One region of the Paenibacillus sp. FSL R7-0272 genome, then DNA from elsewhere that is predicted to be linked to it. Evidence: a T-box and tRNA genes for the amino acid it is inferred to sense, from the RefSeq annotation. Region 1 holds a T-box; the other regions hold tRNA genes.
The links. The T-box of region 1 lies ahead of ileS (isoleucine--tRNA ligase). A T-box ahead of a tRNA ligase gene usually reads a tRNA of that ligase, here a tRNA-Ile.
Positions count from the first base shown of each region.

Region 2: it encodes a tRNA-Ile, which carries the amino acid that the T-box ahead of ileS (isoleucine--tRNA ligase) is inferred to sense. The anticodon was not compared.
Region 3: it encodes a tRNA-Ile, which carries the amino acid that the T-box ahead of ileS (isoleucine--tRNA ligase) is inferred to sense. The anticodon was not compared.

Region 1 covers NZ_CP150221.1:4,365,866-4,376,412, forward strand. The annotation lists gene MKY23_RS19415 (LL-diaminopimelate aminotransferase) at 1-613, opposite strand, end outside; gene MKY23_RS19420 (RluA family pseudouridine synthase) at 724-1,626, opposite strand; gene lspA (signal peptidase II) at 1,679-2,173, opposite strand; gene MKY23_RS19430 (TraR/DksA C4-type zinc finger protein) at 2,407-3,144, shown strand; gene MKY23_RS19435 (DUF5665 domain-containing protein) at 3,176-3,541, opposite strand; gene ileS (isoleucine--tRNA ligase) at 3,721-6,819, opposite strand; T-box leader at 6,936-7,227, opposite strand; gene MKY23_RS19445 (DivIVA domain-containing protein) at 7,285-7,794, opposite strand; gene MKY23_RS19450 (YlmH/Sll1252 family protein) at 8,035-8,817, opposite strand; gene MKY23_RS19455 (YggT family protein) at 8,833-9,096, opposite strand; gene MKY23_RS19460 (cell division protein SepF) at 9,113-9,580, opposite strand; gene MKY23_RS19465 (YggS family pyridoxal phosphate-dependent enzyme) at 9,571-10,272, opposite strand; gene pgeF (peptidoglycan editing factor PgeF) at 10,279-10,547, opposite strand, start outside.
Region 2 covers NZ_CP150221.1:133,572-144,118, forward strand. The annotation lists gene MKY23_RS00620 (radical SAM protein) at 1-826, shown strand, start outside; gene rpmE (50S ribosomal protein L31) at 930-1,127, shown strand; RNA gene ffs (signal recognition particle sRNA large type) at 1,279-1,546, shown strand; gene dnaX (DNA polymerase III subunit gamma/tau) at 1,724-3,469, shown strand; gene MKY23_RS00640 (YbaB/EbfC family nucleoid-associated protein) at 3,527-3,838, shown strand; gene recR (recombination mediator RecR) at 3,874-4,473, shown strand; gene MKY23_RS00650 (DUF2508 domain-containing protein) at 4,669-4,944, shown strand; gene MKY23_RS00655 (pro-sigmaK processing inhibitor BofA family protein) at 5,002-5,271, shown strand; rRNA gene MKY23_RS00660 (16S ribosomal RNA) at 5,577-7,132, shown strand; rRNA gene rrf (5S ribosomal RNA) at 7,239-7,355, shown strand; tRNA gene MKY23_RS00670 (tRNA-Ile) at 7,391-7,467, shown strand; tRNA gene MKY23_RS00675 (tRNA-Ala) at 7,490-7,565, shown strand; rRNA gene MKY23_RS00680 (23S ribosomal RNA) at 7,770-10,547, shown strand, end outside.
Region 3 covers NZ_CP150221.1:5,327,276-5,337,822, forward strand. The annotation lists rRNA gene MKY23_RS23570 (23S ribosomal RNA) at 1-1,639, opposite strand, end outside; tRNA gene MKY23_RS23575 (tRNA-Ala) at 1,847-1,922, opposite strand; tRNA gene MKY23_RS23580 (tRNA-Ile) at 1,945-2,021, opposite strand; rRNA gene rrf (5S ribosomal RNA) at 2,057-2,173, opposite strand; rRNA gene MKY23_RS23590 (16S ribosomal RNA) at 2,273-3,828, opposite strand; gene MKY23_RS23595 (nucleotidyltransferase-like protein) at 4,290-5,168, opposite strand; gene MKY23_RS23600 (DUF2614 family zinc ribbon-containing protein) at 5,300-5,677, shown strand; gene MKY23_RS23605 (glycosyl hydrolase family 18 protein) at 5,927-7,657, opposite strand; gene perR (peroxide-responsive transcriptional repressor PerR) at 7,806-8,231, opposite strand; gene MKY23_RS23615 (DUF4097 family beta strand repeat-containing protein) at 8,389-9,810, opposite strand; gene MKY23_RS23620 (hypothetical protein) at 9,842-10,381, opposite strand.

The DNA of each region.
Region 1 (10,547 bases):
CCACTGTTGCACTTGCACCAGTCGGGTTATTTGGATAGTTCAGATAAAGCAATTTTGCACGTTTAGCGATATCTTCAGGAATAGCTGTCAGATCAGGCAAGAAGTTGTTCTCTTTGGTCAATTGAATATTGAATACTTCTCCACCCAAATATTTCGTGTGTGTGCCCATTACAGGATAACCAGGCACAGTCATAATCGTTACATCACCTGGATTAATGAAGCAAGAAGGTAACATTGCCAAAGCCGGTTTGGAACCGATGGAATGTACGATTTCTGTATCCGCATCAATACCATCCACATTAAATACGTTTTTCAGGTAAGCAGCTGCGGCTGTTTTGAATTCAGGAATACCATTATCGGCGTACCCGCGGTTCTCTGGTTTAGCCGCTTCTGCAGCAAGTGCAGCAACGATGCCTGCGTCAGCCATCTCGTCGGGTTCACCAACCCCAAGGTCAATCAGTTCGACATCGGGAAAGTCTTTTTTGGCCGAAGCTTTCGCACGTTTGATTTTTTCGAATTTATAGATGTTCGTGTCTTTACCATAGTTGGAGCCGCCGATACGGTCGGCAAAATTAGTTTGGATATACGTTTCCTGATATTTATCGATACTCATAATGTGTTCATCTCCTCATTTTGACGCAAATTTCTCATGTTTTAATATGAAGCATTTGAGCATTCAACACCATGGACAAAATATCCGAACATTTGTACTTTCTTCAAAGGTCAGCGGCTTCTCAGCGAAGCGAGTACATCTTCCATATCCTGCGGAATCGGTGCACTGAATTCCATGTATTCTCCTGTGGAAGGATGCACAAAACCAAGTGTTGCCGCATGCAGAGCCTGTCCATTCATTTTGATACCTTTGTTCCGCCCGTACGTCGGATCACCAACAAGAGGATGACCGATAAATTTCATATGCACCCGGATCTGATGGGTACGCCCTGTTTCGAGCTTTAACTCGAGCAAGGTATAATCGTTGATGCGCTCCGTCACTGTAAAATGAGTCACTGCATGTTTGCTGTTACGTTCGGTGACTGTGTACATTTTACGATCATTCGTGTCCCGTCCGATCGGTGCATCGATGGTACCTTGATCATGACTGAGATGCCCATGAACGAGTGCAATATAACGCCTGTTCACACTGTGCTCCTTCAACTGGGCAGCTAGTGAAGCATGCGCCCGGTCGTTTTTGGCCGCCATAATCAAGCCTGACGTATCCTTGTCAATCCGATGTACGATCCCTGGACGAAGTTCTCCGTTAATACCGGAAAGATCCTTGCAATGGTACATTAGAGCGTTCACAAGTGTTCCTGATGTATGCCCCGGTGCAGGATGTACGACCAGTCCACGTTGTTTGTTAATGACAATCAGATCACTGTCTTCATAAACCACTTCAAGCGGGATATCTTCCGCAATAATCTCCACCGCAGCAGGCTCGGGAATCTGTAATACGATCTGATCTCCTTCTGACAGCTTCGCATTGGACTTCACCAGAGCACCATTGACAGTAACTGCACCATCTGCAATCCATAGTTGCACTTGCGAGCGAGACACGTTATCTACAGCATCTGTAATATATTTATCCACACGTTCCTTCTTATGTTCAGCGGCAACGATCCATTCCATACGTTCCTCGCCATTAAATTGCTCATCGTTATTGCGTTGTTCCTCATTCAAATTACTCATGATGCTCATTCCCTTCAATCTTAGCGGCCGCTTTTTCACGACGTCCTTCCAATAATGTCTCCACAATAATCAAAGCTACCCCGATACAGATGGCCGAGTCAGCAATGTTGAAAATCGGAAACGTGTAACTCCCAAAATTAAGCTGCACAAAGTCTACAACTTCCCCCGTCAACGCACGGTCAAGGAAGTTACCAATCGCTCCTCCAAGCACTAGGCTAAGCGCTACTGGTAGCAATTTGTGCGGGGTATCTTTTACTTTTTGCAAATACCAAATCAAGGCGACAACCACAATAATGGTCACCACAATAAAGAACCAGCGTTGATCCTGCAGGATACCAAACGCTGCACCTGAATTTCGATGGGAAGTGATGACAAAAAAATTACCAATGACCGGAATTTCTTCTCTAAGCTCCATCCGGGTAGCAATCAGATACTTTGTTCCCTGATCCACTAGAAATACGATAAAAGCAAGGATATAATACACCACGTTTGTTGTCACTCCGTTCTTGTCTTTTCCAGCGATACCAAGCATTCGCCAGACTTATTTATTGTAGCACAGCTATTCAGAGATCGTCCATGACGTGGCAACCTTGTGAAGCAATATTGGCTTAGGCGGATTGGAAAAACCGATAACATTTGCCTTCTGTAATCCTGCTCCAAAAGGCACATCCTAGAACGGAGAAAAAACCGGATTCCAAATGGAATAGAAAGGGGAAAGCCATGTCACATTTTACAACCGAGCAAATGCAATCATTGCGTTCCCAGCTCTTGTCAGATAAACGGGATATCGAACACCGGTTGTCAGAGAACGAACACTACGGCCTTGGAGACTCATTAAAACTACAAACAGGTGAACTGTCACCGATTGATAATCATCCTGGTGATCTTGCCACAGAGGTATATGAACGAGAAAAAGACATCTCCTTGCTGGAGCATGATGAATTTCAACTCGAACGTATTGATTCCGCCCTGCACTCGATTGAAGAAGGTCATTACGGTACATGCGCTGTCTGCCAGCAACCGATCCCTTATGAGCGTATGGAGGCCGTTCCATACACAAAGTACTGTAAAAAGCATCAACCGGAAACTGTCGTTTCCGAAAATCGGCCTGTGGAAGAAGAGTTCCTCGCCCCATCATTTGGACGTACCAGTCTGGACGAGCGGGATGATCAGAATGGTTTTGACGGCGAAGACGCTTGGCAGATCGTGGAGAGTTGGGGCAACTCGAATTCCCCGGCAATGGCGGAAAACGGTAATATCGACAGCTATGATGTGATGGCTATTGAAGCTACGGAAGAGCTGGACGGCTTTGTTGAGGCTTACGAAAGCTTTGTCGCAACGGATATTTACGGTCACGATGTTTCGATTGTACGTAATCGTCAGTACCGACAATACCTGGAGAAGGGTGAGGGCTTAGGATTACTTGAACCCGACTCAGACGATGATGACACGTATTGAGTTTACAGGTGAGCCCTAAAGGCCTTATTTTTCAATACGTGTTCATATCAAGCTGCCTTTGTACGATTCGTACAATATCAGCAATATAATCTCCGACGATAGGGAGGTTTAATGCACCAAGAACCTGTAACACATAGATAATGGTGGCCGCGAAAAAAGTAAATCCGATGGCAATTCCTACACCTCTGGCTGCACCGGACAAGAGATTCAGCCCAATTAGCTTCCACGGCCGATTTAGCAATTCCGTATATTGGGCAATACGTGAACGCTCCAGCTCACTCGCAAGACGGTTGGTTAACGTATGTAATTCTTCAATTTTATCATGCGGTGTGTCCACCTTAGCTATTTCCGCTGTTTCTGTTGCACTGGACTCAGCTGACTTATCCTGTTTGCTCATGTTTCGCTCCAATCCTTGCATCAATATAGATCAAACGAACGTGTTACTTTTTTAAAAAGAACTGCACAATTTAATCATTGCCCGATCTGTGGAAAAACAAACAAAAACAAATGAGCCCAGCTTCAGGAATTGCCCCTTAGCTGTGGCTCATTTATTTTAATCTTACTTATTCTTGTTCACTACGCTTCAATAAAGATTCCGATGCCCTTGCCTCCGGCTTCTACTTGCTCCATGCCATCCACCTTACCAAATGTCACGTCAGTCACCAGTACATTTTCACGCAGAACATCGTCAAATGCTTCAATAGCTGCTTGAAGATCGGCATCCACATCCAGCGTCAGGCGCACTCTTTTCTCGATTGGCAGATCCAGACGTTTACGAGTATCCTGTACCGCACGAACCACTTCACGAACCCAGCCTTCTTGCTCCAGCGCCGTTGTGATCTCTGTGTTGAGGGCTACCGTCAAACCATAACCGGATGCAGAAGCAAAGCCCGATTTAGCCTGTTTCTCAACCAGCAACTCCTCATCCGTCACCTGTAGTTCCTCGCCTTCCGGAGAAACGACGTTAAATGCACCTTCCGCTACCACTTTACGGGTCTCATCCGCCGTCATGCCTTTGAACAAGTTTTGCAGGAAACCTACGTTTTTGCCGTATTTTTTACCCGCGACTTTAAGGTTCAGCTTGAGTGTAAAATCAACAAACTCGGCATCGTTATGTTCTGTACGAATTCCTTTGACGTTGATCTCTTCCTTGATGATCTCTTCATAACTTGCCAGATCAAAGCCTTTGTCAAGGGATACGATCAACTCGGACAATGGCTGACGCGTTTTGATACCAGTCTCGTTACGAACGTTACGAGCAAGCTCAACAACGCGGCGAGCTGTTTCCATATCTTGCTCCAGAGCCGCATCGATTAATGCTTCATTCGCTACAGGATAGTCATCCATATGCACACTTTCGCCCGTTGTCAGGTTGAGGTAAATATCCTCAGCCAGCATTGGAGTGAATGGCGCAACCAACTTCGCTGTAGTCACGAGCACTTCGGTAAGGGTACGGTACGCATCCAGTTTATCCTCTGTCAAACCACTTCCCCAGAAGCGATCACGGGAACGGCGGATATACCAGTTACTGAGCTCATCTACAAAGGCTTCGATCGCTTTGGAAGAGTTCAGGTAGTCGTTCACGGACAATGCTTTTTCTACCACAAGGATCAGGCTGTTCAATCTGGACAGAATCCAGCGATCTAATTTGTGAGCAGACACTTGGAATGGATGTTCCTGTGGATCGAATCCATCGATCGTTGCGTACAGCGTCAGGAATGCATGAGTGTTCACCAGCGTATCCACCATTTTGGACTTCGCTTCTCCTACGATGCCTTTGGAGAAACGTTTGCTGTTCCACGGTGCACTGTCAGACAACAACGCCCAGCGGAATGCGTCCGTACCGTACTCCTCGATAACTTCCCAAGGATCGATAACATTACCTTTGGATTTGGACATCTTTTGGCCATTTTCGTCCAGTACGTGTCCTGTTGCCATAACAGCTTTATAAGGCGCTTTGCCTGTCAAAAGTGTAGATACCGCGAGCAGGCTGTAGAACCAGCCGCGCGTTTGGTCAATCCCTTCACAGATCATATCTGCAGGATATTGTTGCTCAAACACTTCTTTATTTTCAAAAGGATAATGTTGCTGCGCAAACGGCATGGAGCCGCTGTCGAACCATACATCGATGACTTCAGGTGTACGCTTCATTTCGTATTTGCCGCAAGAGCTGAGCACCTTCACTTCATCTACATACGGCTTATGCAACTCGAGGTTTTCCGGCACATCGCCTACCGCACGCGCACGTAACTCAGCAATGCTATGAGGAGCAAACTGTTCGCCTGTCTCTTCACACACCCAGATGTTAAGCGGTGTTCCCCAGTAACGGTCACGGCTGATATTCCAGTCCACGAGATCCTCAAGGAACTTCCCAAATCGTCCTTCACGCACATGACCCGGATACCATTCCACTTCACTATTGTTTGCAATCAACTGATCCTTGATTGCTGTTGTTTGGATAAACCAGCTGTCCATAGCATAGTAGAGAAGTGGAGTATCACACCGCCAGCAGAACGGGTAGCTGTGCTCATATTTCTCTTTGCTGAACAGACGGCCATGCTCAGACAAGTATCTCACAATGTCGATGTCGCAGTCCTTCACGAAACGACCTGCAAAATCAGTAACTTGTGCTACAAACTTGCCTTCCAGGTCAACCATGTTCACAAAACTGATGCCATTCTCACGGCAGACACGGTAGTCATCTTCACCATGTGCAGGAGCCATGTGAACAATACCCGTACCACTTGCGTCTGTAACAAATCCTGCCCCCAGAATGATGTTGGTTTTCTCGGCCTCTACGTAGTTAAATGGCGGGCTGTACGTTTTACCTACCAAGTCTGCACCTTTCAGTGCACCAATGATCTCATAATCGCCTTTGCTATCTTTCATAACTTTCTCCACTAAGTTCGTCGCCATGATATACACTTCATCATTTTGACGTACACGAGAGTAGTCCATTGCCGGGTTTACAGCAAGTGCAACGTGAGAAGGCAATGTCCAAGGGGTCGTCGTCCAGGCCAATACGAATTCGCCACTGTCATCCAGCTTGAATTTTGCCGTCGCACTCAAATCTTTAACGTCCTTGTATCCTTGTGCAACTTCATGCGAACTCAATGTTGTTTGGCAAGAAGGGCAGTATGGACTTACGCGGTGACCGCGGTACAACAAACCTTTCTCATGGATCGTCGCTAGGATGTTCCACACACTCTCGATGTAGTTGTTGTCGAGGGTGATGTACGGATTATTCATATCCGTCCAGTATCCGATCCCTTCCGTCAAATCACGCCATTGCTGCTCGTATTCAAAAACACTTGCTTTACATTCGTTGATAAATTTCTCCACGCCATAATCTTCGATTTCCCACTTGTGGGAGATACCCAATTTTTTCTGAACTCCAAGCTCTACAGGTAAGCCGTGTGTATCCCATCCCGCTTTACGCACAACGCGGTAACCCTTCATCGTATTGTAACGTCCAACAAAGTCTTTAATTACACGACCAAGCACGTGACCGATATGTGGTTTACCATTGGCTGTAGGTGGGCCTTCATAAAATACGAAGTTCGGCTTGCCTTCCCGGTTCTCAATGGAGCGTTTAAACGTATTCTCCGTTTTCCATTTATCTAACACACGCAGTTCTCTTGCACGTGCTTTTTCTTTGACATCAACTCGTTGCATGCTGTTCGACTTCCTTTCTGTTGTTAAGATGAATCGATTGTAAAACATTAAACATACACCATCGTAGCTCACAGATTCCGCTCACCGTTTTAGAACACAAAAAAACCTCGTCCCTGGAAAGGGACGAGGTTCATCTCGCGTTACCACCCTAATTCTGTTCATCACAAACCACATTCAGGTTACCCCGAGTATGCTCTGTCATCAACAGCGCTTAAGCCCCGCTAAACTACTGCAGGGTACCGTTATAACGTACGGCTTACGGTTCAGCTTACACACGGCAATGCATTCACCGCTTCAGCGTCACTTCTCCGGGAGGATATTCGGCTATAACTCATCCGTTGGTTTGCACCAGACACCAACTCTCTGAGGGATGAGATCATAACGTACTGAGCCCGTCATGGAATCACTATTCAATATGAATATAGTTATAGCTTCTTTACCCGCAAAAGTCAACCGGGCAGCAGACTAATAAATCTCTTTCATCTCCCGCTCACGGTCACGCACTTCCTGCTCACGGCTCTCCAGTGCTTCCCAGCCATCCTGTGTCAGCAATTCAAGCTGAGCTTCAACGAGCGTACGGAAACGCGCACGATAGATGGATGCCTGCTTCTTCAGTTCTTCCACTTCCAAAGCAATCTTACGGGACTTGCCAAGCGCTTCGTTAACGATTCGGTCTGCATTTTTCTCTGCTTCCTTCACAATTAACTGAGCTTCCTTCTTTGCGTTATTCTTCACATCGTCAGCAGCTTCCTGCGCAATGATGATCGTTTTGCTAAGCGTCTCCTCGATGGTAGCAAAATGATCCAGCTTCTCCTGAACGGACAGCAACTGATTGCTCAGCTCCTTGTTCTCGCGAATGACGCCTTCGTAATCTTTGATGACTTGATCCAGGAATTCATTGACTTCATCCTCGTCATACCCACGCAAGCGTCGGGAGAATTCCTTGTTATGTATGTCCAGCGGCGTTAATGGCATGCTGTCCACCTCCTGTAAAAATTCCTTCTCACTATAGAGAAGGTTTGCAGCATATGGGTTCCACCCAAGGGGCCGTAAGAAAGAAACCTGAACTGGTAACTTTTTACGGAATAGCAGAATCTGCTCTCACGATCTGCAGAGATCCACATCTTGTACTTTAATGTATATCGGAAACACCGGATATTTTTTTACCTTTACGTTTAACATTTCGACAAGAATTCGGATTATCCTGCAATAACATCAAGCAAATTTACCGATCTTTACCCGGCAACGTCCCTTTTTGGTCATTCCTTCCTGTTCAAGCACCTTAAAACGACCAAATCCTTGAATGGATACCACATCTCCTGCCTTAAGCGGCTTTGAGGGGTCTTCCACCACTTTCCAGTTCACTTTACAGCGTCCTGCTTTAATTGGAATCAGTATTTTGCTACGGCTTAATCGGTGCACATCTGCACAGATACCATCCAGTCGCATCGAGGCAACGGTAATATCTATAGTGTCCAATTTCGTTGCAGACCATTTCATCTGATTCAATGGCAGTAGTTCTGTAAATACGTGCAACCGATGCACCTGATTCAATTGAAGCGATAAAAAAGCGCCGGTCTCTGCTGCCACTACAGTATGGCAGCCATCCTCCAGCACTTGAATATCTCCAATCTTGCCTCGTTTCATCCCGAGACCGAGCAGGGAACCCATATAGTCCCCATGCTCCAGTTCCGAGATTTTCTGATCGTCAGACGTAATGCTGAGGACCTGCATCCCCATATCTTCTTCATCCAGATAACGATAATCAGGAGCAATCAATGCACGCTTACGTTCAGCAGCTTCATATCCGCCATCGAAACGAACCTGAACGTCTTGGCTACGATTGACCAAGGATTGCAGAATAAACACCTGTCTTGGATCAAGGAAATCGGTGAGTTTCATATCATGAACCTTGCTCGCCCGTTCAACCCAATCGTTGGCTTTATCTACAAAGTCCCGCTCATCATGGCTAAAATGTTCGTACATATCACCGCTCATCTATGTCACCCTAACTTAAAATGTCAAATACTGAACTATAGAGAGTAACCCAACCAGCGCCAGTCGAAGAACAAGCAACGCGACAATCGGGGAAATATCCAGCACACCGAACAGAGGCGGAATAAACCGGCGGAAAGGACTTAAGTAAGGCTCTACAAATTTGCCTAACAATTCACCGATGAAGCTCTCCCGTGCATTGGGAAGCCATGACATCAATATGTAGACAATAACCATGTAAAAATAAATCTGGTATAGCGTACCCAATATACCTTCAATCATCTGATACAAAAAAGGCTCACCTCATTCTGTTATAATCTTGCTCGCTGTCAGCCAGTATCTCCGTAATGGTTCCCTGAATTTCAACCGTATCTGGCGTACAGAGAAAAATGTTGCCGCCAATTTTAGATATACCGCCGCCTAATGCATATACCGTACCGCTTAGAAAATCAATAACACGTAAAGCCTGATCCTGACGGATTCGTTGCAGATTCACAACAACGGTACGATGCGACCGCAGATGGTCGGCAATCTCCTGTGCTTCGTCATAAGAACGAGGCTCATAAAGGACAACTTTTACATTTTTCTGGGAATGAATGCTAACCACATTATTACCCCTTTGGTTTCTACGTTTATCAAGTGCAGAGGTTTCATTTTCCTGCTGTTCAGGTTCGTGTTCTTCCTGTGCAGCAAGACGCTCCCGCTCTACAATCTCTTCCTCTTCCTGAAGTCCCAGGAAATTCATAAATTTATTCATTACGCCCATCGTGTTCCCTCCTCTTTTCCTACGAGAATTGATCCAAGCCGCACCCAGGTTGCTCCTTCTTCAATGGCCACTTCGAAATCGTTGGACATGCCCATAGACAACTCGGTAATGGGCTCAGCTGTCAATGCTTGTCCATTCAAATCATCTCTCAGCTCACGCAAACCTCGAAATACAGGACGCGTCAACTCTGGATCTTCCTCATGAGGCGCCATTGTCATCAGACCAATGACCTTAAGGTTGTTGAACGATTGAATATCCTTCAGAAAAGAACTTGCCTGTTCAGGTTGCAGACCATACTTGCTCTCTTCACCTGAAATGTTCACCTGCATAAACGCGTTCACCTTAATTCCAAGTGAAGCAGCTTTTTTATCCAGCTCTTTGGCAAGTGACAATCGATCCAGTGAATGGATGTACGCAAACTTGCCGATGACGTCTTTCACCTTGTTCGTCTGCAAATGACCAATAAAATGCCACGTGCCTTTCTGACCAAAGGCTTCCCATTTCGCCTGTGCATCCTGCCAGCGATTTTCTCCAATATGCTCAAGACCATGATCCAGCACAGCACCCGTCGTTTGCAATGAGACATATTTCGTGACCGCAATCACATTTACATCCTCAAAAGGGCGGTTACTGCGCTTACACGCATCTTCCATCTTCTGATTCACTTGTTGTATACGCTCCTCCAATGACACAGAGGGTCACCTCTCTTCCAGCCCAATCCAGCTTGCCATTCTCCCCGTTACCCCATTTTCCTTACGATAGGAAAAAAATAGTTCGGGATGACAACTTGTACACCATGTTGTACATTCGATATGATCCGGCAATATTCCTGCTTTCATCATAATGTGTCGATTACATTCTTTCAAGTTTAACATCGTTTTTCCGTTCGCAACAGGTGTATATATGCGCTTTGAAGCAGAATGCTTGTATTCATCATTACCCTGAGGTTCATTCAGCCAAACCCGAA
Region 2 (10,547 bases), 2.3 Mb from region 1:
CCGTTTATACACCCACCTGTCCAATTGTGCACTGGGTTATGAGTGTCTCACGTCTTCCAACACATTCTTGAATCGTTGGGAAGGCGGCGTTCCTGTATCATACTCATGTAATGCTGGTTGTTTCGGTTGTATCTCTGAACAGCCGGATGACAGTGGATTTGTATCACCTCAAACACGGATGAATTTCCGTCCTCGTGTAGATGAGATCGTTGAAGTGATGCTGGAACATCTGAAAACACCCGAATCTATTATTAGCTTCGGACAGGGGTGTGAAGGTGAACCTTCCACACAGGCCAAGCTGATCATCGAAGCTATTCGCGAAGTGCGCTCCATTACGGATATGGGGTACATCAACATTAATACCAATGCTGGCTTGAATGATCATATTCGCGGCATTGTGGATGCAGGTCTGGATCTGATGCGTGTGAGTACGATCAGTGCATTGGATGATCATTACAACGCGTATTACAAACCTCGTGGATATACATTGGCTAATGTAGAGAAATCAATGAAGTACGCTGCGGAGCAAGGGGTATATACCTCCATTAACTATCTGATCTTCCCGGGTGTAACCGATCGTGAGGAAGAGATCGAGGCAATGATTGAATTTGCACGCCGCACCAACCTGCGATTGATTCAGATGCGTAACCTGAATATTGACCCGGAGAGCTATCTGGAGTTAATTCCGCCAGCACAGGGAGATATATTGGGAATGAAGCAGATGCTGGAGATATTTGCGGAAGAGTTGCCGGATGTTGTCATTGGGTCGTATACGCATGTTCCACCGGCTGGGATGGCTCGTCCCAAAAAGCTAATTACCTCTTGAATGAATTAGATTGCAACCGGGTTTAGGCCGTGTTATAATCTGCTGTGTTGTGCCATTTACTCTGGGTCCGCTTGAGGCTCAGGGCGGAAAGAGGTGAAAGGTAATGAAAGAAGCAATTCATCCTAAATACACGATTGGTCAAGTATCCTGCGCATGCGGTAATACTTTTGAGACTGGTTCGGTTAAAGAAGGACTTCGTGTAGAGATTTGCTCCGCGTGCCACCCGTTCTTCACAGGTAAACAGAAGTTTATCGATGCTGGCGGCCGTGTGGACCGTTTCAAAAAGAAATACGGAATCTAATCGTACAATTCCTTGTGGATTGTCTAATTATTGTATCCCAATCACCCCTGCTATTTTGGCAGGGGTTTTTAGTTACTTATACAGAGAAGTGTGTGGTTTCCATTTTCCAGCCGGTTGCATTTTGGACTACCTTGCGTTATACTATTTCTTACCGTGCTAGATGGGGAGGTAGCGGTGCCCTGTAACTCGCAATCCGCTATAGCGAGGTTGAATTCCTGTTAGAGGTTTTGTCGATGTGAGGTTTGGTCCCTGAACGTGGTGTTGACGGTTGGGTCCTCCGCAATGAGTACTCATGAACCTGGTCAGGTCCGGAAGGAAGCAGCCATAAGTGAGATCACTCTTGTGCCGGAGGGTTGCCTAGCCTGAGCTATTGTTCAGGGGTGCCGCTTGGATCGCAAATATCGATAGCAGGTGCACGGCTTAACCTTTTAAATTGTAGAGACCTTTGCAGCAGTATAAATGCAGGGGTCTTTTTTGATATGTTGAAAAAACCGCGTATGAAATGAGTCAGATAAAGTTTGGATTCACTCTGGAATATAGTATAATGGGGTGACGACAACGGACTCGAATGCGAAGTGGAAGGAAGGTAACGCATCATGGAGCATATCGCGTTATACCGGGCGTGGCGTCCTCAGTCGTTCCAGGATATGGTGGGACAACAACATATTATTCAGACCTTGCAGAACGCGATTCGTGAACAGCGGACCTCCCACGCTTATTTGTTTAGCGGTCCCCGAGGGACGGGGAAGACAAGTGCGGCCAAAATATTGGCCAAGGCTGTAAACTGTGAACGCGGACCTGCAACTGAGCCTTGTAACGAATGTGAGGCTTGCCGCCGAATTACGAATGGCGCTGTTATGGATGTGCAGGAGATTGATGCTGCCTCCAATCGGGGCGTCGAGGAGATCCGCGATCTTCGGGAAAAGGTGAAGTATGCCCCTACCGAAGTCCGGCAGAAAGTTTATATTATTGATGAAGTGCACATGTTGACGACAGAGGCGTTCAATGCTTTGCTCAAAACATTGGAGGAGCCGCCGCCACATGTAATGTTTATTTTAGCAACGACGGAACCGCATCGTCTGCCTGCTACCATTATATCGCGTTGTCAGCGATTTGATTTTCGCCGCGTATCTCTGGAAGAACAGACAGCCAGATTGACTTTGATCTGTGAACAGGAAGGGATGGAAGCGGATCAAGATGCGTTGCAGTACATTGCCCGTCTATCTGATGGTGGGATGAGGGATGCGCTCAGTGTGCTGGATCAAATCTCTTCATTTACCGATGGGAAAGTAACGTATCAGCAGGTTATGGACATGACAGGCGGTATTCCTTCAGAACAATTTGCCAAGCTCGCATCCTCCTTGCTCAAAGGGGATGTCGGTCATATTTTGCAGATGATCGAGGGCTTTATGCATGAAGGCAAGAGTGCGGACAAATGTATGGAGAATCTGCTCTACTATTTCCGGGATTTACTGATGATCAAGATGGTGCCAGATGCGGACAAACTGACGGATCGGGTGTTGAACCCGGAATCGTTTCGAGATATGGCGGAATCGTTTACGAAGGAACAGTTGTTTCAGATGATCGATACGCTGAATCGGTACCAGAGTGAGATGAAATATGCAGTTCAGCCGCAGACATTGTTTGAGGTGGCTCTGCTTAAACTGTGTAGTATCCCGGCTATGGGCGGAGCTGCTTCATCGGTTGGAGTGACTTCTCCTTCTGCACCCGCTGATACTGGAGAGATCAATCGATTGAAACAGCAGCTTGCTGAGCTGGAGAAAAAGCTAGATCGGGCGCTCAAGAGTGGTCTGTCAGGTGGGGATGCGGCTTCAAATGCTCCTGCACGACCGGCAACACGTGCGCCAATGTCCAGAGCGAACGCTCCGGTGAAGCTTCCGGCGAATTTGGATCAATATATTGCGCGCAAAGGATCTCCAGAATTCACGGAGATCAGCAAAAAATGGAGCCAGATTTTGCAACGCGTCAAAGAAGAGAAAGTTACGGTTCATGCTTGGTTTATGGATGGAGAGCCGGTTTCACTGCTCGAAGACAATGTGCTGGTTGCTTTTAAGAACAACATTCACCGTGAAACAACGGAAAAACAGGCGAATCGTGATGTCATTGAGCGGGTGCTTTCGGAACAGCTTGGGCGTCCGGCTCGACTTGTGACGATGATGCTTAGGGACTGGACTGGTGCGATGGAAGGAGCTTCTGAAACGCCAAAGGAGGATTTTAAGCTTGAACCAGAGCATGAAGATGGTGGTTCAGGCGATAAACAGCCTTGGATTGATGAAGCTATTCAGTTATTTGGCGAAGATCTCGTAGTCATTAAAGAGTAGTACATTACGATGTAATGTGTATAATTTGAGATAACTATATTAAAGGAGATGACGGATATGAATAACATGAACCAAATGATGAAACAAGTGAAGAAAATGCAGGAGCAAATGCTGAAGGCGCAGGAAGAACTCGCGGACAAAACGGTTCAAGGTACTTCTGGCGGCGGAGTGGTAACTGCTGAAGTTAACGGGCATAAAAAACTGCTTGCCATCACGATCAAGCCTGAAGCCGTAGATCCGGATGATGTTGAAATGCTTCAAGACCTTGTCATGACTGCTGTGAATGATGCTTTGACAAAAGCAGATGAAATTGCGAATCAGGATATGGGTAAATTCACGGGTGGCATGAAAATTCCGGGGTTATTTTAGTATAAACTGATCCTGTCAAAAGGAGACACAACCGATTGTATTATCCTGAACCGATAGCCAAGCTGATTGATGCCTTCACCCGTCTTCCTGGGGTGGGTCCGAAGACAGCGGCTCGTTTAGCTTTTCATGTGCTTAACATGAAGGAAGATGACGTTATTGATTTTGCCAAAGCGCTCGTGAGTGTGAAGCGTAATCTCCATTACTGTTCTGTGTGCTGTAATATTACAGATACAGACCCTTGCCGGATATGTCAGGATAAGTCGAGAGATGTGTCCGTCATCTGTGTAGTCCAAGATTCGAAAGATCTGGTAGCTATGGAGCGGACTAAGGAATTCGATGGGTACTACCATGTGTTGCAGGGGGCGATTTCTCCAATGGAGGGAATTGGTCCGGATGATATACGCTTGAAAGAGCTGTTAACTCGTTTGAGTGATGAGCGGGTAAAAGAATTGATTTTGGCGACTAATCCCAATATTGAGGGAGAAGCTACGGCGATGTACATTTCCCGCCTAGTGCGTCCGTTTGAAATTAGTGTGACCCGTATTGCTCACGGATTACCCGTGGGCGGCGATCTGGAGTATGCAGATGAAGTTACACTTTCGAAGGCGCTGGAAGGACGCAGAGAGATGCGCTAATGTATCTAGTTGCGTGTGAGCTTGATAAGGGTGTCGTTCGTATAGAAGACAATCCAATAAATTGATTTATATTGCAAGAGAGAGCCGTGAGCTCTCTCTTTTTTTTATTATAAAAGTAGATGTCCGAGTTCTAAGTTTGTCCCTTCCTTGATATGTATGAGAGTGTGCTATACGGATGGATAAGGGAGGGTGTTTATGTTGATATGGCGAAAAAAGCGTAGCTTAAGGGACGGGAAGAAGAGAGAGCTTGCGAAACTGGAGGCGGAGTTGGTTTATGTGGATGTGCAGAAGGCCAAACAAGAGTGGGAACGTGCGATGCGACAGTTTGAGGATGCTCTGGGAGAGGATGAGATCGATTATGCCATCTATGTGCTTGAAGCGGCCGAGAGGAAATATCAAATTCATTTGAAACGGGCCAAACGGTTGAATGGGATGGATGTGACTACTACCGATCGAGAACTCAGTGTGTAATTAGAGTGAGGTGGCTGAGTATACAGGTGATTTTATATATAGTTGGAGGTGGAATGTATGAAGAGTGTTATTCTGGGAAGCATATTGGTCGCCTCTCTGCTGGCGCTGGTTATTGTTTTGTTTAGAAAACGCTTAGGATTAACAATCTTTACATCAATCGGAATTCATGTGGTGCTTGCGGCCGCTGGGATATATGTCGTAAATTATTCGGGTTGGATAACAGGAACTTATATCCCTTTAAATCCTGCAACAATAGGTACAGTTACTGTTCTGGGACTCCCGGGGGTTGGTCTGTTATTGGGGTTGAAAATTTCTTTGTTCGGGTAGTTGACTACCGAGCAATATATATGGTACATTATATCTCGTTGCTTTGCTTGCTTGGTTATACGCTTTGCTTGAAACAAATGAAGTTCATTACGAACTTCAAAAATAATTTCAAAAAAAGGCTTGACCAAAACAAACGAAGTATGATATATTATAAAAGTCGCCGCTGAGACAAAATGGTGATGAAAAAAAGAAGTTTGATCTTTGAAAACTGAACAACGAGTGAGTATCGATCTTGCTTGCAAGATCAAAAATGAGATTTTTAATCTCGTCAGATTCAAAATGAGCTTATCGCTCTTTTCAATACTTTATTGGAGAGTTTGATCCTGGCTCAGGACGAACGCTGGCGGCATGCCTAATACATGCAAGTCGAGCGGACTTGAAGAGAAGCTTGCTTCTCGGATGGTTAGCGGCGGACGGGTGAGTAACACGTAGGCAACCTGCCCTCAAGCTTGGGACAACTACCGGAAACGGTAGCTAATACCGAATACTTGTTTTCTTCGCCTGAAGAGAACTGGAAAGACGGAGCAATCTGTCACTTGGGGATGGGCCTGCGGCGCATTAGCTAGTTGGTGAGGTAACGGCTCACCAAGGCGACGATGCGTAGCCGACCTGAGAGGGTGATCGGCCACACTGGGACTGAGACACGGCCCAGACTCCTACGGGAGGCAGCAGTAGGGAATCTTCCGCAATGGGCGAAAGCCTGACGGAGCAATGCCGCGTGAGTGATGAAGGTTTTCGGATCGTAAAGCTCTGTTGCCAGGGAAGAACGCTTGGGAGAGTAACTGCTCTCAAGGTGACGGTACCTGAGAAGAAAGCCCCGGCTAACTACGTGCCAGCAGCCGCGGTAATACGTAGGGGGCAAGCGTTGTCCGGAATTATTGGGCGTAAAGCGCGCGCAGGCGGTCATGTAAGTCTGGTGTTTAATCCCGGGGCTCAACCCCGGATCGCACTGGAAACTGCGTGACTTGAGTGCAGAAGAGGAGAGTGGAATTCCACGTGTAGCGGTGAAATGCGTAGAGATGTGGAGGAACACCAGTGGCGAAGGCGACTCTCTGGGCTGTAACTGACGCTGAGGCGCGAAAGCGTGGGGAGCAAACAGGATTAGATACCCTGGTAGTCCACGCCGTAAACGATGAGTGCTAGGTGTTAGGGGTTTCGATACCCTTGGTGCCGAAGTTAACACATTAAGCACTCCGCCTGGGGAGTACGGTCGCAAGACTGAAACTCAAAGGAATTGACGGGGACCCGCACAAGCAGTGGAGTATGTGGTTTAATTCGAAGCAACGCGAAGAACCTTACCAGGTCTTGACATCCAACTAACGAGGCAGAGATGCGTTAGGTGCCCTTCGGGGAAAGTTGAGACAGGTGGTGCATGGTTGTCGTCAGCTCGTGTCGTGAGATGTTGGGTTAAGTCCCGCAACGAGCGCAACCCTTATATTTAGTTGCCAGCACTTCGGGTGGGCACTCTAGATAGACTGCCGGTGACAAACCGGAGGAAGGTGGGGATGACGTCAAATCATCATGCCCCTTATGACCTGGGCTACACACGTACTACAATGGCCGGTACAACGGGCTGCGAAATCGCGAGATGGAGCCAATCCCAACAAAGCCGGTCTCAGTTCGGATTGCAGGCTGCAACTCGCCTGCATGAAGTCGGAATTGCTAGTAATCGCGGATCAGCATGCCGCGGTGAATACGTTCCCGGGTCTTGTACACACCGCCCGTCACACCACGAGAGTTTATAACACCCGAAGTCGGTGGGGTAACCGCAAGGAGCCAGCCGCCGAAGGTGGGATAGATGATTGGGGTGAAGTCGTAACAAGGTAGCCGTATCGGAAGGTGCGGCTGGATCACCTCCTTTCTATGGAGAATCGTCTTCCAGAGCGAAGACATTCAAATATAAAATCTAGCCAGGTCGGCTAGTTACTCACTCGTTGCTCAGTTTTGAGAGCTCAAACTCTCAAACGTTTGGTGGCGATAGCGAAGGGGTTCCACACGTTCCCATCCCGAACACGACCGTTAAGCCCTTCAGCGTCGATGGTACTTGGACCGCAGGGTCCTGGGAGAGTAGAACGCCGCCAAGCGTAACCCATTACGGGTTCAAAACTTATATAAATGTGGGCCCTTAGCTCAGTTGGTTAGAGCGCACCTCTGATAAGGGTGAGGCCGGTGGTTCGAGTCCACCAGGGCCCACCATTTTAACATCTAAATAATGTATGGGGCCATAGCTCAGCTGGGAGAGCGCCTGCCTTGCAAGCAGGAGGTCAGCGGTTCGATCCCGCTTGGCTCCACCAACAAGATTTACAAGCTTGTTCTTTGAAAACTAGATATCGAAACGAAACAAACGCGAATTAGAACATTCCTTTTTAGCTGAACTTGTGTATAACAAGTTTCAATAAAAACGGTAGATAATGCAATTGCGATGGTATCGAATAGGAGCGACTTTTGGCTTTGCGCAAGCAAAACAAGGGAAGCGAGCAGTCGAAACCGGAGCATATGGTTAAGCTACTAAGAGCACACGGAGGATGCCTAGGCGCTAGGAGCCGATGAAGGACGTGGCGAACAACGAAACTGCCTCGGGGAGCTGTAAGCAAGCTTTGATCCGGGGATGTCCGAATGGGGAAACCCAGCTGGGGTAATTTCCAGTTACTCTTGTCTGAATACATAGGGCAAGTAGAGGCATACCAGGGGAACTGAAACATCTAAGTACCCTGAGGAAGAGAAAACAATAGTGATTCCGTCAGTAGCGGCGAGCGAACGCGGAGAAGCCCAAACCAAGGAGCTTGCTCTTTGGGGTTGTGGGACGTCTCACATGGAGTTACAAAGGAACCGGTTAAGCGAAGAGGTCTGGAAAGGCCCGCCAAAGAAGGTAAAAGCCCTGTAATTGAAAGTCTGTTCCCTCCGAGACGGATCCCGAGTAGTGCGGGGCACGTGAAACCCCGTATGAATCCGGCAGGACCATCTGCCAAGGCTAAATACTTCCTAGCGACCGATAGTGAAGCAGTACCGTGAGGGAAAGGTGAAAAGCACCCCGGAAGGGGAGTGAAATAGAACCTGAAACCGTGTGCTTACAAAAAGTCAGAGCCCGTTTTAGGGGTGATGGCGTGCCTTTTGTAGAATGAACCGGCGAGTTACGTTCCCGTGCAAGGTTAAGGTGAAGAGCCGGAGCCGCAGCGAAAGCGAGTCTGAATAGGGCGCCATAGTACGTGGACGTAGACCCGAAACCGGGTGATCTACCCCTGTCCAGGGTGAAGGTGCGGTAACACGCACTGGAGGCCCGAACCCACGCATGTTGAAAAATGCGGGGATGAGGTGGGGGTAGCGGAGAAATTCCAATCGAACTCGGAGATAGCTGGTTCTCCCCGAAATAGCTTTAGGGCTAGCCTCGGAAAACAGAGTCGTGGAGGTAGAGCACTGATTGGGTGCGGGGCCCGCAAGGGTTACCAAGCTCAGTCAAACTCCGAATGCCATAGACTTACTTCCGGGAGTCAGACAGTGAGTGCTAAGATCCATTGTCAAAAGGGAAACAGCCCAGACCATCAGCTAAGGTCCCCAAGTGTGTGTTAAGTGGGAAAGGATGTGGAGTTGCACAGACAACCAGGATGTTGGCTTAGAAGCAGCCACCATTGAAAGAGTGCGTAATAGCTCACTGGTCGAGTGACTCTGCGCCGAAAATGTAACGGGGCTAAACACACCACCGAAGCTATGGCTTGATGCTTGCATCAGGGGTAGGGGAGCGTTGTATAAGGGTTGAAGGTGTACCGTAAGGAGCGCTGGACATTATACAAGTGAGAATGCCGGTATGAGTAACGAAAAGATCAGTGAGAATCTGATCCGCCGAAAGCCTAAGGGTTCCTGAGGAAGGCTCGTCCGCTCAGGGTAAGTCGGGACCTAAGGCGAGGCCGAAAGGCGTAGTCGAAGGACAACAGGTCGAAATTCCTGTACCACCGTAAATCGTTACGAGCGATGGGGGGACGCAGTAGGGTAGTGACGCAGGCTGATGGATGCCTGTCCAAGCAGTAAGGCTGGTTAGTAGGCAAATCCGCTAACCGTAAGGCTGAGCTGTGATGGGGAGTGAAAATTACAGTAGCGAAGGTCATGATCTCACACTGCCAAGAAAAGCCTCTAGCCAGATGAAGGTGCCCGTACCGCAAACCGACACAGGTAGGCGAGAAGAGAATTCTAAGGCGCGCGGAAGAACTCTCGTTAAGGAACTCGGCAAAATGACCCCGTAACTTCGGGAGAAGGGGTGCCCCGGTAGTGTGAATAGCACGAGGGGGCCGCAGTGAAAAGGCCCAAGCGACTGTTTAGCAAAAACACAGGTCTGTGCGAAGCCGTAAGGCGAAGTATACGGGCTGACGCCTGCCCGGTGCTGGAAGGTTAAGGGGAGTGGTTAGGGAGTAATCCCGAAGCTGTGAACCGAAGCCCCAGTAAACGGCGGCCGTAACTATAACGGTCCTAAGGTAGCGAAATTCCTTGTCAGGTAAATTCTGACCCGCACGAATGGCGTAACGACTTGGGCGCTGTCTCAACGAGAGATCCGGTGAAATTTTAATACCTGTGAAGATGCAGGTTACCCGCGACAAGACGGAAAGACCCCATGGAGCTTTACTGCAGCTTGATATTGAATTTGGGTACGATCTGTACAGGATAGGTGGGAGCCTTTGAAGCGTGAGCGCCAGCTTGCGTGGAGGCACCGTTGGGATACCACCCTGATCGTATCTAGGTTCTAACCTGGTACCGTAAACCGGTGCGGGGACAGTGTCAGGTGGGCAGTTTGACTGGGGCGGTCGCCTCCTAAAGAGTAACGGAGGCGCCCAAAGGTTCCCTCAGAATGGTTGGAAATCATTCGAAGAGTGCAAAGGCATAAGGGAGCTTGACTGCGAGACCTACAAGTCGAGCAGGGACGAAAGTCGGGCTTAGTGATCCGGTGGTACCGCATGGAAGGGCCATCGCTCAACGGATAAAAGCTACCCTGGGGATAACAGGCTTATCTCCCCCAAGAGTCCACATCGACGGGGAGGTTTGGCACCTCGATGTCGGCTCATCGCATCCTGGGGCTGAAGTAGGTCCCAAGGGTTGGGCTGTTCGCCCATTAAAGCGGTACGCGAGCTGGGTTCAGAACGTCGTGAGACAGTTCGGTCCCTATCTGTCGTGGGCGTAGGAAATTTGAGAGGAGCTGTCCTTAGTACGAGAGGACCGGGATGGACGTACCGCTGGTGTACCAGTTGTTCCGCCAGGAGCACCGCTGGGTAGCTATGTACGGACGGGATAAG
Region 3 (10,547 bases), 960 kb from region 1:
CATCTGGCTAGAGGCTTTTCTTGGCAGTGTGAGATCATGACCTTCGCTACTGTAATTTTCACTCCCCATCACAGCTCAGCCTTACGGTTAGCGGATTTGCCTACTAACCAGCCTTACTGCTTGGACAGGCATCCATCAGCCTGCGTCACTACCCTACTGCGTCCCCCCATCGCTCGTAACGATTTACGGTGGTACAGGAATTTCGACCTGTTGTCCTTCGACTACGCCTTTCGGCCTCGCCTTAGGTCCCGACTTACCCTGAGCGGACGAGCCTTCCTCAGGAACCCTTAGGCTTTCGGCGGATCAGATTCTCACTGATCTTTTCGTTACTCATACCGGCATTCTCACTTGTATAATGTCCAGCGCTCCTTACGGTACACCTTCAACCCTTATACAACGCTCCCCTACCCCTGATGCAAAGCATCAAGCCATAGCTTCGGTGGTGTGTTTAGCCCCGTTACATTTTCGGCGCAGAGTCACTCGACCAGTGAGCTATTACGCACTCTTTCAATGGTGGCTGCTTCTAAGCCAACATCCTGGTTGTCTGTGCAACTCCACATCCTTTCCCACTTAACACACACTTGGGGACCTTAGCTGATGGTCTGGGCTGTTTCCCTTTTGACAATGGATCTTAGCACTCACTGTCTGACTCCCGGAAGTAAGTCTATGGCATTCGGAGTTTGACTGAGCTTGGTAACCCTTGCGGGCCCCGCACCCAATCAGTGCTCTACCTCCACGACTCTGTTTTCCGAGGCTAGCCCTAAAGCTATTTCGGGGAGAACCAGCTATCTCCGAGTTCGATTGGAATTTCTCCGCTACCCCCACCTCATCCCCGCATTTTTCAACATGCGTGGGTTCGGGCCTCCAGTGCGTGTTACCGCACCTTCACCCTGGACAGGGGTAGATCACCCGGTTTCGGGTCTACGTCCACGTACTATGGCGCCCTATTCAGACTCGCTTTCGCTGCGGCTCCGGCTCTTCACCTTAACCTTGCACGGGAACGTAACTCGCCGGTTCATTCTACAAAAGGCACGCCATCACCCCTAAAACGGGCTCTGACTTTTTGTAAGCACACGGTTTCAGGTTCTATTTCACTCCCCTTCCGGGGTGCTTTTCACCTTTCCCTCACGGTACTGCTTCACTATCGGTCGCTAGGAAGTATTTAGCCTTGGCAGATGGTCCTGCCGGATTCATACGGGGTTTCACGTGCCCCGCACTACTCGGGATCCGTCTCGGAGGGAACAGACTTTCAATTACAGGGCTTTTACCTTCTTTGGCGGGCCTTTCCAGACCTCTTCGCTTAACCGGTTCCTTTGTAACTCCATGTGAGACGTCCCACAACCCCAAAGAGCAAGCTCTTTGGTTTGGGCTTCTCCGCGTTCGCTCGCCGCTACTGACGGAATCACTATTGTTTTCTCTTCCTCAGGGTACTTAGATGTTTCAGTTCCCCTGGTATGCCTCTACTTGCCCTATGTATTCAGACAAGAGTAACTGGAAATTACCCCAGCTGGGTTTCCCCATTCGGACATCCCCGGATCAAAGCTTGCTTACAGCTCCCCGAGGCAGTTTCGTTGTTCGCCACGTCCTTCATCGGCTCCTAGCGCCTAGGCATCCTCCGTGTGCTCTTAGTAGCTTAACCATATGCTCCGGTTTCGTCTGCTCGCTTCCCTTGTTTTGGACTACGTCCAAAGCCAAAAGTCGCTCCCACCCGATACCATCGCAATTGCATTATCTACCGTTTTTATTGAAACTTGTTTAACACAAGTTCAGCTAAAAAGGAATGTTCTAATTCGCGTTTGTTTCATTTCGATATCTAGTTTTCAAAGAACAAGCTTGTAAATCTTGTTGGTGGAGCCAAGCGGGATCGAACCGCTGACCTCCTGCTTGCAAGGCAGGCGCTCTCCCAGCTGAGCTATGGCCCCATACATTATTCAGATGTTAAAATGGTGGGCCCTGGTGGACTCGAACCACCGGCCTCACCCTTATCAGAGGTGCGCTCTAACCAACTGAGCTAAGGGCCCACATTTATATAAGTTTTGAACCCGTAATGGGTTACGCTTGGCGGCGTTCTACTCTCCCAGGACCCTGCGGTCCAAGTACCATCGACGCTGAAGGGCTTAACGGTCGTGTTCGGGATGGGAACGTGTGGAACCCCTTCGCTATCGCCACCAAACGTTTGAGAGTTTGAGCTCTCAAAACTGAGCAACGAGTGAGTGGTTTGCAGCTGAGCTGCATATTTGAATGTTTCCACGCGGGAAACGATTCTCCATAGAAAGGAGGTGATCCAGCCGCACCTTCCGATACGGCTACCTTGTTACGACTTCACCCCAATCATCTATCCCACCTTCGGCGGCTGGCTCCTTGCGGTTACCCCACCGACTTCGGGTGTTATAAACTCTCGTGGTGTGACGGGCGGTGTGTACAAGACCCGGGAACGTATTCACCGCGGCATGCTGATCCGCGATTACTAGCAATTCCGACTTCATGCAGGCGAGTTGCAGCCTGCAATCCGAACTGAGACCGGCTTTGGTGGGATTGGCTCCATCTCGCGATTTCGCTGCCCGTTGTACCGGCCATTGTAGTACGTGTGTAGCCCAGGTCATAAGGGGCATGATGATTTGACGTCATCCCCACCTTCCTCCGGTTTGTCACCGGCAGTCTATCTAGAGTGCCCACCCGAAGTGCTGGCAACTAAATATAAGGGTTGCGCTCGTTGCGGGACTTAACCCAACATCTCACGACACGAGCTGACGACAACCATGCACCACCTGTCTCAACTTTCCCCGAAGGGCACCTAACGCATCTCTGCCTCGTTAGTTGGATGTCAAGACCTGGTAAGGTTCTTCGCGTTGCTTCGAATTAAACCACATACTCCACTGCTTGTGCGGGTCCCCGTCAATTCCTTTGAGTTTCAGTCTTGCGACCGTACTCCCCAGGCGGAGTGCTTAATGTGTTAACTTCGGCACCAAGGGTATCGAAACCCCTAACACCTAGCACTCATCGTTTACGGCGTGGACTACCAGGGTATCTAATCCTGTTTGCTCCCCACGCTTTCGCGCCTCAGCGTCAGTTACAGCCCAGAGAGTCGCCTTCGCCACTGGTGTTCCTCCACATCTCTACGCATTTCACCGCTACACGTGGAATTCCACTCTCCTCTTCTGCACTCAAGTCACGCAGTTTCCAGTGCGATCCGGGGTTGAGCCCCGGGATTAAACACCAGACTTACATGACCGCCTGCGCGCGCTTTACGCCCAATAATTCCGGACAACGCTTGCCCCCTACGTATTACCGCGGCTGCTGGCACGTAGTTAGCCGGGGCTTTCTTCTCAGGTACCGTCACCTTGAGAGCAGTTACTCTCCCAAGCGTTCTTCCCTGGCAACAGAGCTTTACGATCCGAAAACCTTCATCACTCACGCGGCATTGCTCCGTCAGGCTTTCGCCCATTGCGGAAGATTCCCTACTGCTGCCTCCCGTAGGAGTCTGGGCCGTGTCTCAGTCCCAGTGTGGCCGATCACCCTCTCAGGTCGGCTACGCATCGTCGCCTTGGTGAGCCGTTACCTCACCAACTAGCTAATGCGCCGCAGGCCCATCCCCAAGTGACAGATTGCTCCGTCTTTCCAGTTCTCTTCAGGCGAAGAAAACAAGTATTCGGTATTAGCTACCGTTTCCGGTAGTTGTCCCAAGCTTGAGGGCAGGTTGCCTACGTGTTACTCACCCGTCCGCCGCTAACCATCCGAGAAGCAAGCTTCTCTTCAAGTCCGCTCGACTTGCATGTATTAGGCATGCCGCCAGCGTTCGTCCTGAGCCAGGATCAAACTCTCCAATAAAGATGAATTTCGTCAGCGTCGTTAAACGCAGTGGAACTCATCGGGGTATTGAAAAGAGCGATAAGCTCATTTTGAATCTGACGAGATTAAAAATCTCATTTTGATCTTGCAAGCAAGATCGATACTCACTCGTTGTTCAGTTTTCAAAGATCAAACACGATTGTTTTACTTACTTTCTCGTCCTCACCAAGTTTCGGCGGCGACTTAAATAATGTAACACATTTCGTTTGTTTTCGTCAAGAATTTTTTTTGAATTTCTTTTTTAACACTTTATGTTCTTCACTTTTCCTCAACTGAATTTGTCATTTTATGATGATTTACTCATTTGGGGAACGAAATATAATGTACCATAATCTCCAGATCAGAGTCAACACCTAAACATATAAATTATTAAACAAACAAAAAAGGAAGGTTACCCCTCCTTTATAAACCATTTCACATTATCTCATTGATAGAATCAATCAACTCTCGATCCAATAGCGAATTTCCCGGCCTTCCCCTTCTAATGAGGGCCATCCAGCTGATTCTTTAACTATAGAACGAAACACAAGTTTTCGAAGTACCAACGGCAGGTCCTTGCGAACAAATCTTAATTGAGGATGATGAACCAGTTCATTAATACTCCATGGCTCTTTTCGGCTTCTAATCACACGGAGCAGAAGTTCAGAGCATTCTCCCATTTTCGACATGACAGAAAACTCACAAGCGAGCAATACAAGCTCCACGCGCTGTTCCAAAGTCTCAGAACTTACAGTCAGTTCCTGATACAGCTTCCATAATGCACGATCTAATTGCTGCACATGAGTCCAGACGGCATGATCAGGGTAGATGCCCTGTTCAATAAGCACGATCCTTGCCCAGCTGCCCAGTGCCTCCAATGCATTGTAATAGGCATCCACAACATGCCCCTGCTGGATATGACGCTTCGCCTCAACGTACATCCTCAGAAAACTGGTAAACTCGTGAAACAGTTTTTGCTCACGCAACTCGTTCCCGAACGAAGATAACTCTTCTCTCAAATCGCTAATCTGGTTGCCCGTTTCCCAGATAATCTCACCATCAATAAGGCATTGCATGAGATTATCATGTTCTCCCGTAACCGCAGTAATCTGTAAATCAGACTGGCTGACATAGATCAACTGATAACGAAGATCTCCGTATCTGTAATGTTCGACCGTTGACATCGATTGATCTGTGTTATGCACGATCAGTACCATCAAGTCAAAATCCTGGATCAGGGAGCCGTGGAATCGCTCTCCCGGGTGGGAATAAGCGATAGCCCCAACTGCCCCTGTCTCTTCCGACTGCTCGGACAAAAAAGCAAGGTTCTTTAATTCCACGATTCCCTCCATACAATTTATACAATTCATGGCAGTTTAGCGCCAAGTCAGTTATAATGTAATTCGACATGATATACAATGTTTCCTTCTTTTTCAGGTCCGATACTACTCATACGATAGGAGCATTTTTTATGATTTTTAAATCAGCAAAAATTAATGCTTTTCGCACTTGGGGATTGCTGTTAACCATGCTAGGAATGGGCCTAATGATACTCGGCACAGCCGGAATTGTGTTCTGGGGACATGCCGGAAAGGTCATCGCAGCGGTCGGCCTTGTGATCGGGCTTGTTGCCATGCTGGGCAGTTTGATCATTTATTTCTGGGCAGGCATGCTCTCAACCAGTGCTGTGCAGGTCGATTGTCCAGAATGCGGCAAGTTAACGAAGATGCTGGGTAAAACAGATCGTTGCATGTTCTGTCATACCATTCTGACGATGGACCCGAACAAAGCCAATACAATGAGTCCGCCTGTGGAACCAACCACTCCACCAGCCGCGCCTTCCAAGTAACTCACAGGCGCCGAAATCCCATTAATGCATTTTGTCCATAAACCTTCACTGTACACTCTTAAACTCTGTACTCAACCTACAAGGTGGGTAAACGTATCCAGCGCGGTTTGTAGTGCATAGAGTTGCAGGTGTATCTGTTGTTAACACGTTCTGAAACAGTAATCGTCCCAACAAAAAAGACCCGGTATCTTTACCGGGTCTTTTTTGATATGGAAAATGATGAGAATAATAAGTTCGATTTATTTTAATTTATTTAGTATAACCAGCCTCTTTGAGTGTTTCCCATGCCGATGCATTAGCAAAGCTTCTATTCCATGCAGCTACTCCGCCCAGTTTCAACGAAGAAATAAGATCTACCCTTGCTTGCAAGGATACTGCATCTTCGATCCAGATTTTTTTGACAGCGCCATCTTCCTTATACTCTACATAGTTTTGTCCACTTGCTTGATCTAGAACAGGTTTGAGTTTCTTCTCTTTAATTAACTCCTGCACGGAATTCATACCTACCGCTTTGGAGGAAACTTTGATCTCTCCCTGCTCATTCGCTTTTTCAGTCCAAATCCGAGTATATAGAGGAACGGCCATAATCAGCTTGTCTGAAGGCACTTCATCTTCTTCCAGTATGCGGCGCATCGAGGATTCGGTCCATGGCAGGGAGGCAACAGAACCTGCTTTTGGACTGGCTGCCCAGTGCTCGTCATACGCCATCACGACAATATAATCGGCAAAAGCTCCTAATCCACGACGATCCAAAAACGCAGACCACATTTCACTATTTGATTTTGGCGTAACATCCACCGATAACATCAGGCCGTGAATACGAGCCATCGCCTTCATTTCACGTACAAATTGGGTAACATTCGCTCCATCTTTGGTATATACATTTTCAAAGTCGATATTAATACCATCCAGCCGGAACGTTTTAGCATAGTCCAGCATTTGTTCAATGATGTGTGTACGTTTGGCGTAGGTAGACAGTGCCTCCTTCGTGATGTCCGGATCGAAACTGTTATCCATCAATCCCCATACTTCCATCCCTGAACGCTTGGCCCAGTTCACATAGGCTTGATCTCCTTTGCTTTTCACTGAGCCATTGCCATCCGTAATATGGAACCATGTCGGGCTCACTACGTTTACCCCAGGCATCTTGCCAATGGAGCTTACGTCAGGCTGACGATTGTAGACAGCCTCCCACACCAGATTCACCGGTTTGTTTTTCCACTTTTTCTCCGCCGCAGTGGGTGTAAACTTCGGCGTGTCCAGCGTCTTTTTCTCACCTAGAACAAGATGATCATTATCTACATAACCGGCATAACCGTTATCCATCTGCACAAAGCTCTGATCTGTTCCCGTCTGCCACACCCGCACTCTTACATTCTGCTTCATATCCGTGAGAATGGGGGACGACTCTTCTCCGCTCTTATACAACGGAACGGTCTGATCTTCTTTGGATGACAACGTATCAATCGTTGCATATTGGATCGTATCTCCACCGCGCATCAAAATAACGGCTCCTGTTGTCGGATCTTCCTGAACGGTCAGCCCGTACACCTCCTTCAACGGTTGAAGGGGAATATACGCCTCATTAGACTTTACCTCCGGCTTTACTTTCAGCGGATAATTTTGATGATTCAGTTCAGCCTGGGTACTGCCCTCTTTCATATGCAACACTCTCTGCGGAGAAGCGATAATGATATCCCCCGAGTCAGGTTCGTATCGTATTCCCGGATCTACCGTTTCTTGCAACACTTTCACGGGCAGTTTAAGCTGACCACCTGTGCCGGAAGCATCCTCATCCATAAGCTGTCCATCTACAAAAATAGGCTGATTTCTCCCGAGCCAATCCGGGTCCTCATAAACCTTATTCAACCATACGCTGGTAATAAGCCAATAGGCACCACCTGCCACCAAACATGCACCAAGTAACCCTGGCCAAAATGAACGTCGTTTACGACGTGTATATTTGCTTTTTCTACCCAAACGACTACCTCCGTTAATTCCATAGATGATGGTAAACATCCCAAAAATCATAGATATATTCACATGGATGTTTTTCTCAGAACTCTGTATAAATAAAAAACGTGAAGAATCCATACTGAATTCCACACGTTAATATTGTAAATCATCTCTATTGATGCCTGCAACTTTTGCACACACCATATACTTCCAATCGGTGACCATGTACCTCAAATCCGGTGCTTGACTCAGCCTGAAGCTCCACACTCTTTAACGATGGATAACTGAAGTCTTCAATCTTGCCACACTGGTCGCATATCACATGATAATGATCCGTTACATTGGCATCAAAACGGCTTGAATTATCTCCGTAAGTCAGTTCCCGAACCATACCGGCTTCCAGAAACATTTTCAAATTGTTATATACGGTCGCCACGCTCATACTAGGGAATTGGGGTTCAAGTGCCTTGTAAATCTCATCGGCTGTCGGATGCCCCATCGATTCCATCAAATAGTTTAATATGGCATGACGCTGGGGTGTAATACGGACACCGGTCGTTTTGAGCTGCTCCAACGCATGTTGGACACGTGTTGCCATAAAGCCCACCGCCTTACCTTTCATTCTCTGTTTGAAAAAATGAATCTTCGCTGTCATACAGAGTATAATTTCCCGGCTGTACACAACGACAAACGCTCTTTGACGTCATGTAACCTTGCCAGTGTACATTTATTGTACGGCGATTGCAAGTTTATTGTCAACGCGGCGATGCAGGAACTTCGGTCGTATCCTCTTGGGAATTCTGACCTTCACCTGTCGTCTGCTGTCCTTTCCCATTTGTTTCCACAGAATCTTGCAATATGGATTCTGGTGTAGAAACTGCCGGATTACGTTCTACCGTCAGATCACTATTACCTTCAATTTTGATTCTGTATTCTCCCTCACCCAGTTGTCCTTCGATCGTTTTGTTTTTGACGTTGAACGGCATATCCGTCTTCAAATCACCGTAACTGCTGGAGCCCGACAGACTATAATCACCACGTTCAGGGATCACAACGTTAATGGCTCCCACTGCACTATATACATCCCAATCTCCACCGACTTTAGCGGAAACAATGTTAATACTACCATTCAGGGACTGAGCTTTCACGCCCAGATTAGCACCATCCAGTGTAATATTGCCATTCCGGGTTTCAGCTGAAAACTCGCCAAAAGAGTCTGTAATGCTGACATTTCCCACTTGCGTGGTTAAATCTACATCTCCCGAAACACCGCGCGCTTTCATATCGCCACGGTTGCTATCCATGTCCACGTTGCCTATAGCGTTCGCTACGATTACGTCCCCGTTGAGCGTTTTCCCCGAGATATCGCCAACCGCATTCGTAATCCGAATTCGTCCATTGCCTGTCTCGGCAAGAATGGTCTTGATGGCTTCAGGACGGTTTAACAAAATGGCACCATTCGATGTGCGGATATCCAGATTGAAACGGCGGTCGTCTGGAATGGTGATCGTCATATTCATGCGTGGTTGCGTTTTTTCATTTTCACCATACGCCTTACCTGTCGCTTTAATATGAATGACCTTATCCCCTTCCGCTTCTACAAAAGAAGCCGCGGCTACTGCCTTGGCCTGGACTTCAGATGCTTGGTCGACCCAGACAACGGTATTCACTTTAATCTCATCCGTATCTCCCCGCTGGATTGTTATATCTCCGTTCACACCTTCGACCACGATATCCGAAGTATCCATACGGACAGGAACTCCGATCGTGACCTTATCTTCCTTATAACCTGCAGCCTGACTGTAGTCCATTGAGGCAGCTCCCAGATTAAGACTGACGCGGTTCCACAGATGCATGTAGTGATCTTGTTCTGTCACAATAAATACAGAAGCGGTTAGAATCAAAGAGGCCAGAATGCCTTTGGCATCCGGTCTAAAACGTGCTTTTGGGCGCTCATCGGGCGTGGACAAACGATCTAAATCTCGTTTACTTCTCATGCGTGTGCACAGGAACAATACAATCCATTCCACACCCAGAGCCACAAGCAAAAATGGCCACCAATCCACGAATTCGTAGAGGTAGTCTGTGCCCCACTGTTTATCCATTATGAGCAGTACACCAACAGTAGCTATTAGAGCAGCAGCCGTAAAACGTCCTACCCTGATTTTGCGGTTCATTCTTTTCCCTCCTTCCGTCCACATCCGTACCCTATAATTTCTTCTTACGCAACATAACCCAAAATTCCCGGCCGAATAGCAATAAGCCGCCTACGATCAACAGAATAGCAAAAGAATATCCGCCATACATAGCAATCAGATCTTGAAACCAGCGTGGTTTACGGAAGAATAGCACCATCAGTGAACCTCCCACAATTAACAGAAGGCCAAACGAAATGCCACGTTCCCACACCATCATTCGATCCCGCTCAGATCGTTCGCCAACTAGCCGCTTGTCCATATTGCCTTGCGTTACAGCCCGTCGCCTGCGCAGCATAACCCAATCAGCTGATTGCAATACGTCATATACGTTGTAGAAATAAATCACCGGAATACAAAGAGCCAGCAAGATCAGTAGAGGTACATTGATCTGTATGCCGATGGACGAGAAGTATAACAGAGCGGACAAATCAAGCAAAACAAGCAAAATAAAAGTCAATCCGCGCATGTACAGACGTAAATAAATATGTCCCAAGCCCGGAACAATCGCACTTAAAAGCCCCGCAATAAACTTATGTGTTTTATTCCGCACCTTCTTGGGTTTCCTAGTCTTTCCTCTTCTTGCGCGATCTATATGGCCCTTCCCCTTCTTCATAACATGCTCCTTTCTCCAAAAAATGACCGTTACCTCTCATCATGCATTTGGTTAGATAGTACCCTAAAGCGCCTGAAGAGTAACTGGAATAAAAATGGATATT